Regions from separate parts of the Colwellia sp. F1 genome, predicted to be linked through region 1. Evidence: predicted binding sites of a transcription regulator. Region 1 holds the regulator's gene; each other region holds the start of a gene.

Region 1 (3,285 bases):
TAATCGCTGCTTTTTCTCTTGCAGATAAATTAAGAGAGGATGCAAGTGAGTTGATTAATCACCTTAATATTAACCATAAAACACTCATACTTTCAGGCGACAACCAAAGTGCCTGTAACGATGTAGGGCAAGTGTTGTCAATATCGCAATGTTATGGCAACTTAAGCGCGACAGACAAAATGAACACCATTAAAGACAAACAAAAAAATAACATAACCGTTGCTATGGTTGGTGATGGGGTAAACGACTCACCTGTTTTTGGTGCGGCGCATGTTTCTATGGCGATGGGCTGTGGTACCGATATCGCTAAAAGTGGTGCTGATGTTATTTTATTAAACAACAAACTTAGCAGCATCAATAACTTAATTTATACTTCAATCAAAACTAAACGTATTATATTTCAAAATTACTTATGGGCTTTTGGCTATAACGCTATTATATTACCCTTAGCTGTTGCTGGTTTTATCACACCTTACATGGCTGTTATTGGTATGTCAGTCAGTTCTATTTTAGTGATAACTAACTCGCTCCGCTTGCTGAAAAATAACACTCAACCTACTGGAGCAACCAAGTGAGTATTATTTATATTTTAATTCCTATTGCTATATTACTTACTACATTAGGGATTTATTTGTTTTTTTGGGCTGTGAAATCTGAACAGTTTGATGATCTTGAAAAGCAAGGCATGAGTATTCTGTTTGATGATAAAGACGTACAAGATCCTGCTGAAGAAAATAAGCCTAGTGAAGCCATATTAAATGATACGGAACAACAGCCTGTAGCGCAGCATAAAAAGCAAGCAGATAAATAAATGACCTTAGATTTATTTTCTGCCTTTATCATAGGTTTACTTGGCTCCGGGCATTGTATTGCAATGTGTGGTGGTATCACTACTATGCTAACCTCTGCCCTACCACCATCAGCGCAATCTAAAGATAAATATAACCAACAGCAAATACCCGTTAATAACCAAGTTGTGGTCGTTCCATCTATCGCTAATCACCAAGCTACTTTGGTGATCCTTTACAACATTGGCCGTATTAGCACTTACGCTTTTATTGGTGCTATTGTTGGTTTTACTGGGTCGATTGCAGCAAAAAATATTGGTATGCCCTTGGTTGGCCTACGTTTAGTTTCAGCTACTTTTATGATTTTACTTGGTTTATATCTTGGCCAATGGCTCATGTGGTTAAACCGGATAGAAGCTTTAGGCAAACATTTGTGGCGTTTTATTTCACCACTTGCTAGCAAGGCTATTCCGGTAAACTCTCCACTTAAAGCATTGACCCTTGGTGCTATTTGGGGTTGGCTGCCCTGCGGTTTAGTTTATTCAACGTTAACTTGGGCACTAGCTAGTGGTAGTACACTCACCGGAGCAAGCATCATGTTTTTCTTTGGCTTGGGCACTTTACCGGCGTTATTAACACTATCTATTGGGTTTCAACGCATAAAAACTATGTTAGTAAAGCCTTTATTTAAAAAAGTGATGGCTTTGCTATTAATATCCTTTGGCATTTATAGTTTTATTGTTGCATATCAACAACTGTTCTAATACCATAGACTTGTCTTAAGAAATAGTATAAAAGCCTAACAGCTCTGATCTATTACTATCTAAATAACTGAGTAACGCATGTCAAATAATAATACGAGTGCACAACATATTAATTGCCAAAACTGTAGTATTAGTGAACTTTGCCTTCCTTTTACGTTAAATGATCAAGAGCTAACAACACTTGATGATATAATTGACCGTAAACGTCCTTTTCACAAAGGTGACAAACTTTATACTGACGGCCAAGAAATGCATGCGCTCTATGCAATTCGCTCAGGTACTTTTAAAACATTTACCGTCAATGAACAAGGTGAAGAACAAATCACTGGTTTTCATTTAGCCGGTGATCTACTCGGTTTTGACGCTATCGCAAATGCCGAACACAAAAGTTTTGCTCAAGCATTAGAAACTTCAATGATTTGTGAAATTCCTTACGAGAATTTAGATACACTCTCTAACACTATGCCAAAGTTGAAGAAACAAGTATTACGCTTAATGAGCAACGAAATCCGTACCGACCAAGAAATGCTTACATTATTAAATAGAAAAAACGCGGAACAGCGCGTGGCAACTTTTTTAGTCACTTTAAGTGACCGTTATCATGCGAGAGGCTTATCAGCTTCTGAATTTCGTCTTACCATGACCCGTAGTGATATTGGGAATTATATTGGTCTTACAGTTGAAACAATAAGCCGTTTACTCAATCGTTTCCATAAAAGCGGCTTAATAAGCGTTGATGGTAAATTAATTATCATAAATAAAATTGATGAACTGATTGAATGCGCCAAAGGCTAACACTTATAGCAACTGTCATCACTTTTTCGCTAGTAATTATTATCGCTTACATCACAAATATTTAATATAAAACAAGCATTAACTCCTCATTTTTGCTATATATATAAACAAGACTTTACTAAAGTTTACTCAATACCGTCTAGTATAAGAAAGTATTCACTGAGCAAGGATTTAAAGGCTTATTGACATTGGTTTACACCTAAGTGTACACCGCCCTCTACCCCATGCTCCTTGTCTACAAACTTATGCAAAATGGTATACTATATAGCAACAGAGAGGGGTATCATGAATACTTATCAGAATATTCTAGTCGTTATCGATCCGTCAACCGACGAACAAAAAGCATTAAAAAGAGCAATTGATTTAGCAACAAGCATAAAAGCAAGTGGTAATCAGGTCAAAGTTCATGCTTTCATGAGTATCTTTGACTTCTCTTATGAAATGACCACAATTCTCTCAAGCGGTGAGCGTGATGTGATGAGGCAATCAGTTATTAAAGATAAAGAGCTTTGGTTAACAAGCCTGATAGATGACTTAAACCCTAGTATTGATATTAGTAAATTAGTCGTTTGGCACAACCGTCCTTTTGAAGCAATAATTGATCAAGTTATTAATAATGAGCACGATCTTTTAATAAAAGGAACACGCCAGCACGACAAATTGAAGTCAGTTGTATTTACCCCCACTGATTGGCATATATTGCGTAAATGCCCCTGCCCTGTTTTATTAGTAAAAGATCATAACTGGCCTAAAAATGGCAACATACTTGCTGCACTAAATGTTGGCAGTGATGAGCCTGAGCATCACTCTTTAAACAGTAAAATTACACATACTGCCAAGCAATTAGCACACCTTATCCAAGGAAATGTTCATTTAGTCAATTCTTTTCCTGGCACCCCCGTTAATATTGCTATTGAAATACCAGAGTTTAACTCTAC
Region 2 (3,285 bases), on a different contig from region 1:
CACCACCTGTTAAACCTGCAGAGGTAGCATTAATAATAATATCAAACGCTTGTGCGTTTGCTTCATCAAATGAGCAGGCGACAAGTGGTTGATTTTTATATTGCTCAACAATAGCCTGCGCTTTGGAAACTGTTCTATTAGCAATAGTTAAGCTTTGTGGTTTTTGATTTAAGAGTGGTAACACCACACCTTTTGAAGCACCACCTGCACCAATTAATAGTATCTGACTATTATTAAGCTGTACTTCATGGGCAAGCAAGTCATTAACTAAACCAACTCCATCGGTAGTATCACCATATATTTTACCATTTTTAAAGGTGAGCGTGTTTACAGCACCTGAAAACTTTGCATGCTCAGTTAACTCATCACACATTGCCATCGCTTGCTCTTTAAAAGGGGCCGTTACATTAGCACCCTTACCACCTTGAGCAATAAATTTATTCACTGCACTAGTAAAACCATCTAACTCTGCAAATTGAATGTCGTAATTCATTACTTGCTTGGTCGAAAGTGCAAACGCCTGATGAATAAAAGGTGAGCGAGATTGTTTTATTGGGTTACCAAAAACGCGATATTGATCCATAAAAAATTTACCTGATAAAAATAGTAATAAATAGCCTAACGGAATTATGTGTTAAAAACACAAAAAAGCAGTAATAAATTACTGCTTTAAATATGATTACTATAGTCTAATCGTATTAAAACTTATAACCAAGCATTACCGAATATACCATTGGGTTTATATCAACAGCTGCACTGCCTTGGCCTGCTAAGTTTACACTCAAAGGATCCGTTAATTCAAATGTGGCTTCTGTTTCAATATCTATATAGCGTGCGGAAACATTCACCGACCAATTTTTAGTAATTTCATAATCCATACCTACCTGAACAGAGAAGCCAAATGAATTATCTAGTTTTAGATCCTGAAAACCAGCGTTGGTAGGGATAGAGGTAAATTTTTCTTCAAAAAAGACGGTATAATTAATACCAGCACCAATATAGGGCTTAAAGGCTGACCCTGTATTAAAATAATATAGTGCACTTAACGTTGGTGGTAAATGAGTAACTTCAGCGAGGTTGGCACCATTGAGGTCAATACCATACACATCATTTGTTAAGCTTGCTGGGTCTTGTAAAATGACATCATGGGTAAATGGGGTAGCTGCGAGCAACTCTATTGCCCAGTTACTATCAAAAAAATAAACCAGGTTCAACCCTAATTGGCTGTTGTCATCTACCGTTAGCGCTAATGAGGTGTGTGCATCATCTAATGCTACACCTGCTGCGCTAGAATCGGGAGAAGCCATTGTTGCGCCACCGCGAACAAGCATATCGCCCGCTTGATTGGCTAATGATGGTAAAGAAAGTGATAAGATTGCGACTGCTAATATAGAATGTTTCATGTGTTTTATACCCTTAAATTATTTAAGGGTATAGTAATACCAACCACATTAAATACCTTGATATGTATCAATGTTTTTTGGTTAGTTAAATACGATTTATTTCAACATTGATTTCAATCAAGTAATTACTCTAATTACGACTGTTTTCCCAGAGCAACCATGATAATGCTTATGTATGCTGAGCTTATTGGCGCGCTTTTTGTCAAAACCTATTCTTTATTAAACTTATTTACCTTTAAATTAGTGCATAGCACTATATAATTCTTCACTATCATTAAAGTAGCAGCGTCCTTATTAATATGCTCAGTACATCAAATAACCATAACCTACAAAACATTACGTTATATCAACTCATTGGAGGAGAAGTAGTCACTCGACATTTAGCTAATGCATTTTATGATGAAATGGAAAGTAACATTCACCTGCAAGCGTTACTGGCTATTCATAAACAACCTTTAGATGGTATCAGGCTGAAATTTTTTGAGTTTCTCTCAGGCTGGCTTGGCGGGCCAAGTTTATTCGAAGATAAGTATGGTCACCCTCAACTTAGAGCTAGACATATGCCTTTTAAGGTTACTAAAAAGCAGCGTGACTTATGGATGTTATGCATGAGTAATGCGATGAAAAAGGTGATTAACGACAGTGCTATTGAACAACATTTAAAACGAGCCTTTGCTCAGCTAGCTACACATATGGTTAATTGTTAAAGTGTTTTTTATTCATGCTTATAATCTTTTAAAGCGCGGGTTTATTGTCTAAATGTCTCCCCTGTCAGCGCATCAATAATAGTTGACGGTTGGATAAAGCCTAATGTGCTTCCTTTAACTATGTAGTCTATTTTCGATGCTAAACCCGTGTTCTCTTCTATTGCCTGCCAAGTTCTAGCTGGCTCATGCCCAGACAAATTAGCACTGGTTGATACAATAGGCTTGTTTGTACGGCTACACAGGTCAATAACATCGGGTTGATCAGTTATCCGTACGGCAATGGTATTGAATTTCCCCGTCAACCAAGCTGGCGTAAACTGATTTTTAGGTAACACTTGAGTAACGCCGTTAGGCCATCGAGATAAAATTGCTAACTTTACTTCTTGGGGGATGGCATGATCGTCAATATAAGGCATCAATTGCGCATAACTTGTCGCTAGCAAAATTAAGCCTTTTTCTACTGGTCTCTGCTTTAGGGTTAATAGTTTTTCAACGGCCAGTTCATTGTCGGGATCACACCCCAAGCCAAATACAGCCTCGGTAGGGTACGCAATAATACCGCCAGCCAAAAATACATCAACAACTGAAGTTTTGTTCACAATATGCTCTTTCTAATAATAACTCTGCGTTAATATTAACAAAATTGACTAAGCACACCTAATAACAAATTAATAAAATTAATAGAAGAAACACTTCATCATTCCGTATTGTGAAAAACAAGGTTATAATTACAGGCTTATTTTTCAATTTCTTCGTAAAAGAAGAGTATCCAATTCTTTTTAAAGGGCATAAATTCATGACAGTGGGTATCATTATGGGGTCAAAATCAGATTGGCCAACAATGCAACACGCAGCAGAAATGCTTGATTTATTAGGTGTTAACTATGAAACTAAAGTTGTTTCAGCGCACCGCACTCCTCACTTATTAGCTGAATATGCTCAAGGCGCGAAGGACAGGGGTATTAAAGTGATTATTGGTGGCGCAGGCGGTGCTGCTCACTTACCAGGTATGACAGCAGCTTACACCCCTTTACCTGTTTTAGGGGTGCCAGTGCAGTCTAAAGCGCTTAACGGACAAGACTCTTTGTTGTCTATAGTGCAAATGCCAAAAGGCATTGCTGTTGGTACGTTAGCCATAGGTACAGCAGGTGCAGCAAACGCAGGCTTACTGGCTG
Region 3 (3,285 bases), on a different contig from region 1:
AATTGGTGAGCAAAGTCACGGTCTTTACATTGACCATTTTTTGTAAGCATAGCTGCGGTAACTACGGGAAAAGTTAATACTGACTTCTCTCGTTCTTTATTTAGCCAAGTTAAAAAAAACTGTTGTAATTGCGCTACGGTTTGCCAGTTTGGTGTACTAAAGTCAGGAAAAACAAAATTGTCGAACATGGCGGCAAAGTAATGTTGGTCGAATAGTGAAATATTCCAAAAAGCACTTTGATACCCACGCGCCGCAGCAGGTTGGTTAATTGCATAAACCACATGTTGAAGGTGGTTTTCGATCGCCTTGGTATGCGTTGTTAAATAATCATTACCGTATTCAAGTCGAGCAAAGTAATCAAAATACGTTAAAAACTCAACCGTTGCCACCGCGCCAGCAAACTGAGCAGAAATAGCAAAAATAAGGTTAACAAACGAACCACAAAACGACTCTAAATGCTTAGGTGCTTTCGACTCGCCGCCTAATTTAGTTAAGCCGTCGAGTAAAAAAGGATACATACTGACTGACGTACAATAAGGCTTTAAACTGGTTTCATCGTGTACGTATATTTCATGTGCTTCAATTTGTCGCAAGTATTCATCAGCGAGTTGGTCGTTAAAGGTTTCTCTTATTTTATCTTGTACGAGCGCACGGTTTATTTGCACAAAGCAGTCTTTTAATAGCTCTGCTTCTAAGGTGGCTATATTTTTGTGGCTAACGTTGGCATTGGCATCCATCTTAGAGCCATCGGCCGCATTTTTAGCTAAAAAATAATTTTGGACAAAATCTTTTTTATTATTTATTTGGTTTTCATTAAGACGCAACATGGTTTGTTCCTTTTTTTGTTGAGAGAGTGATTGAGCTATTGGTGAAACTTGATTTTGAAAAACTATTGGCTGGTAAACTTACCTTCTGTTGTGAGTGACCAGCGTTATTGTTGATAAATAAACGGTTGAGCTTTTTGCCGGTGACTAGGTCACGAAAAACTTGGTTAGTGGTAAGGCTGTCTAAACCGCCTAGTTCGGCTTGCCAGGCACCCGTTTTTAAAAAGTGTAGGTGCTGTGAAATACGAATATCGATGTGTTTTTCACCTGAATATAGGCAAGTTTTTAAGCCATATTCTTTAGCGATAATTAGCTTGTCAATCAGCGGTTGCGGTTGCCATTCACCACCAAAAAATACGACACAGCTAATTAGTCCTAGATATTGATTAAGCCAGTGAATAAAGATTTTGTTTGTTAATGGCTCGCCATTGTTTTCATGCCATAGCTCTGTGCTATGACAGCCTTTGCAACCAACTTTACAACCCGTAATACTAAAGCATAGGCTGATTTCGTCAGGGACTTCTTGAAATACAACAGATGGAGGAATACAGTTAAATGTCACAAAATACCTATATGTAGTGTTTGTTTTATCTTTAATCACAATATATAGTACTTTGTTGTTTTGCTTAGTTGATCAAGAACAATGATTTGCTAACTATTTTCTAATGGATCACTATATATTGTGCTTGCTGCCTGTATTAGCACAACATATAGTGTTTATTGAAAGGTGGGGGCAGGGTAAAGGGGGCGGGAGCCTGGTTATATTGGTTAAAACCATTAACCGCATTTAGAGTCGCCACATGATACGCAGGTTAAGCAACCATCAAGTTTGATTACTGCATTCTTTACTTTGCACTTAGGGCAAGCCATGGCGTTTGGCATACCGGCGTCCTCATCATTTAATGCATGGTCTATAGTGTTGTCTGCGTTAGTATTTATCGCTTTTAAGGCGGAATTGGCAGCGTATTCAGTTAAATATTGTGCCTTTTTCTCTTCAATAATGGCTTTAGCAGCATCTGAGAGTTCACTTTTTTTAACGGCAACGCCGCAGGTTTTCTCAACATGGTAAGCAATAGTATCGGCAATAGCAGACACCATTGATTCAATATACCTTGGGTTGCCACCACGGGTATGTTGACCAAACCAGCCGGCATTTGGTGAAGCTACCTCACGTAATTCATCAAGTAAAAACATATATTCACCGCCCTTGCGAAACACGGCAGACATCATAAAGGTGAGGGCATAGACCCATTGCACATTTATTTTGTCTTTGGTGTTAATAAAAATCTCATAAGGGCGAACCTCTTCTAGCGGCGTGCCTTCATTGAGTACCACATTTGAAATGCTGACATAATAGGCATGCTCATAACCACTTGACGCTTTAATTTTATAAGTTCTTGAGTCTAGCTCCTTTGGCCGAGGTGTTTTTTCAATTACCTCTATTGTTTCAGTAGCTTGTTCTTGTGTGCTTAACACTTTGCTCGGTGCTGCTAGGGTGCTGTCTTCTTTATTAACTACGGATACAGCAATAATTTTTTTATTGATGTTGATGGGGGTCGCTGGTGAAGTTGAATGCGTCATAATATTCTCTGCTGATGACGGGAATGAATCCCGTCTAATAAGTTGGTAGGCAAGCATTTAGTTGCCTGCATTGTTACTATAAATTGATATCTGTACAGCCAATCGTTGTTAAAAACGTCCATATTGCCCTTCTTTAATCGCTTCAAATAAGTTTGAGGCGATATGCTCCTGACCTTCGTATAGTATTTTTTCATTACCTTTAACCGTAATTATTTCGCCACCTTCAAGGCTAAATTGGTAATCGGTATTGGCTAGGTCGGTTTCGTTAACTAGGACACCTGAAAAGTTTTCAGGGTTAAAACGAAATGTAGTGCAGCCTTTTAACCCTGCGGCATATGCTTCTAAATATACATTTTCAAACTGTTCAAAAGGGAATTCTGTTGGAATATTAATTGTTTTAGAAATTGAACTGTCGATCCATTGCTGGGCTGCAGCTTGCACAGCAATATGCTCAGAGGGCGTTATCGTTGAGGTGTCAACAAAGCTTTCAGGTAATTGTGATAAATCCAGTGATAAAACAGCGCCTATTTTCTTCATGGGTAACTGCCAGTCAGCTCCGTACGTGCTTTTCATTAAGCGCTCATAGGCTAAAAGCTCGGCAGAGCGTACATTGACTTGTTGCTTGGTAGATTTGCCAGGGACAATAATATTACGCTTATAGTCATGGGCGAAGCTTGGTTCAATACCATTACTGGCATTGTTACCAATTGACAAGGCAATGGTACCCGTAGGGGCAATAGAAGTGTGATGTGTAAAACGCAACCCGGTTGTTAAGGCATCGGTTAGCCACTTTTCGCCGAGCTCTGCAGCAATTTTTTGCATGTAGTGGCTATAATGCAGGTGTAACTCAAGCGCCTTAACGTTATCACCTAATTGATAT

The links. Region 1 encodes FNR, which switches genes on or off when oxygen is low (the NO sensors DNR and NnrR bind a similar motif). Its sites were predicted from a motif close to TTGATCTAGATCAA; they were not measured.
Region 2: the regulator FNR is predicted to act here: its motif matches at 1,511-1,524, upstream of AC0UA9_RS12830 (OmpW/AlkL family protein).
Region 3: the regulator FNR is predicted to act here: its motif matches at 1,455-1,468, upstream of nrdG (anaerobic ribonucleoside-triphosphate reductase activating protein).

The regions. Positions count from the first base shown of each region.
Region 1 covers NZ_JBWDLI010000009.1:151,413-154,697, forward strand. Annotated here, with positions in the region: gene AC0UA9_RS10485 (heavy metal translocating P-type ATPase) at 1-575, shown strand, start outside; gene ccoS (cbb3-type cytochrome oxidase assembly protein CcoS) at 572-811, shown strand; gene AC0UA9_RS10495 (sulfite exporter TauE/SafE family protein) at 812-1,552, shown strand; gene fnr (fumarate/nitrate reduction transcriptional regulator Fnr) at 1,631-2,347, shown strand; gene uspE (universal stress protein UspE) at 2,633-3,285, shown strand, end outside.
Region 2 covers NZ_JBWDLI010000013.1:1,509-4,793, forward strand. Annotated here, with positions in the region: gene aroE (shikimate dehydrogenase) at 1-583, opposite strand, end outside; gene AC0UA9_RS12830 (OmpW/AlkL family protein) at 699-1,403, opposite strand; gene AC0UA9_RS12835 (group II truncated hemoglobin) at 1,703-2,110, shown strand; gene tsaC (L-threonylcarbamoyladenylate synthase type 1 TsaC) at 2,152-2,709, opposite strand; gene purE (5-(carboxyamino)imidazole ribonucleotide mutase) at 2,907-3,285, shown strand, end outside.
Region 3 covers NZ_JBWDLI010000011.1:22,594-25,878, forward strand. Annotated here, with positions in the region: gene nrdD (anaerobic ribonucleoside-triphosphate reductase) at 1-827, opposite strand, end outside; gene nrdG (anaerobic ribonucleoside-triphosphate reductase activating protein) at 814-1,386, opposite strand; gene AC0UA9_RS11650 (hypothetical protein) at 1,602-2,405, opposite strand; gene AC0UA9_RS11655 (adenosylcobalamin-dependent ribonucleoside-diphosphate reductase) at 2,514-3,285, opposite strand, start outside.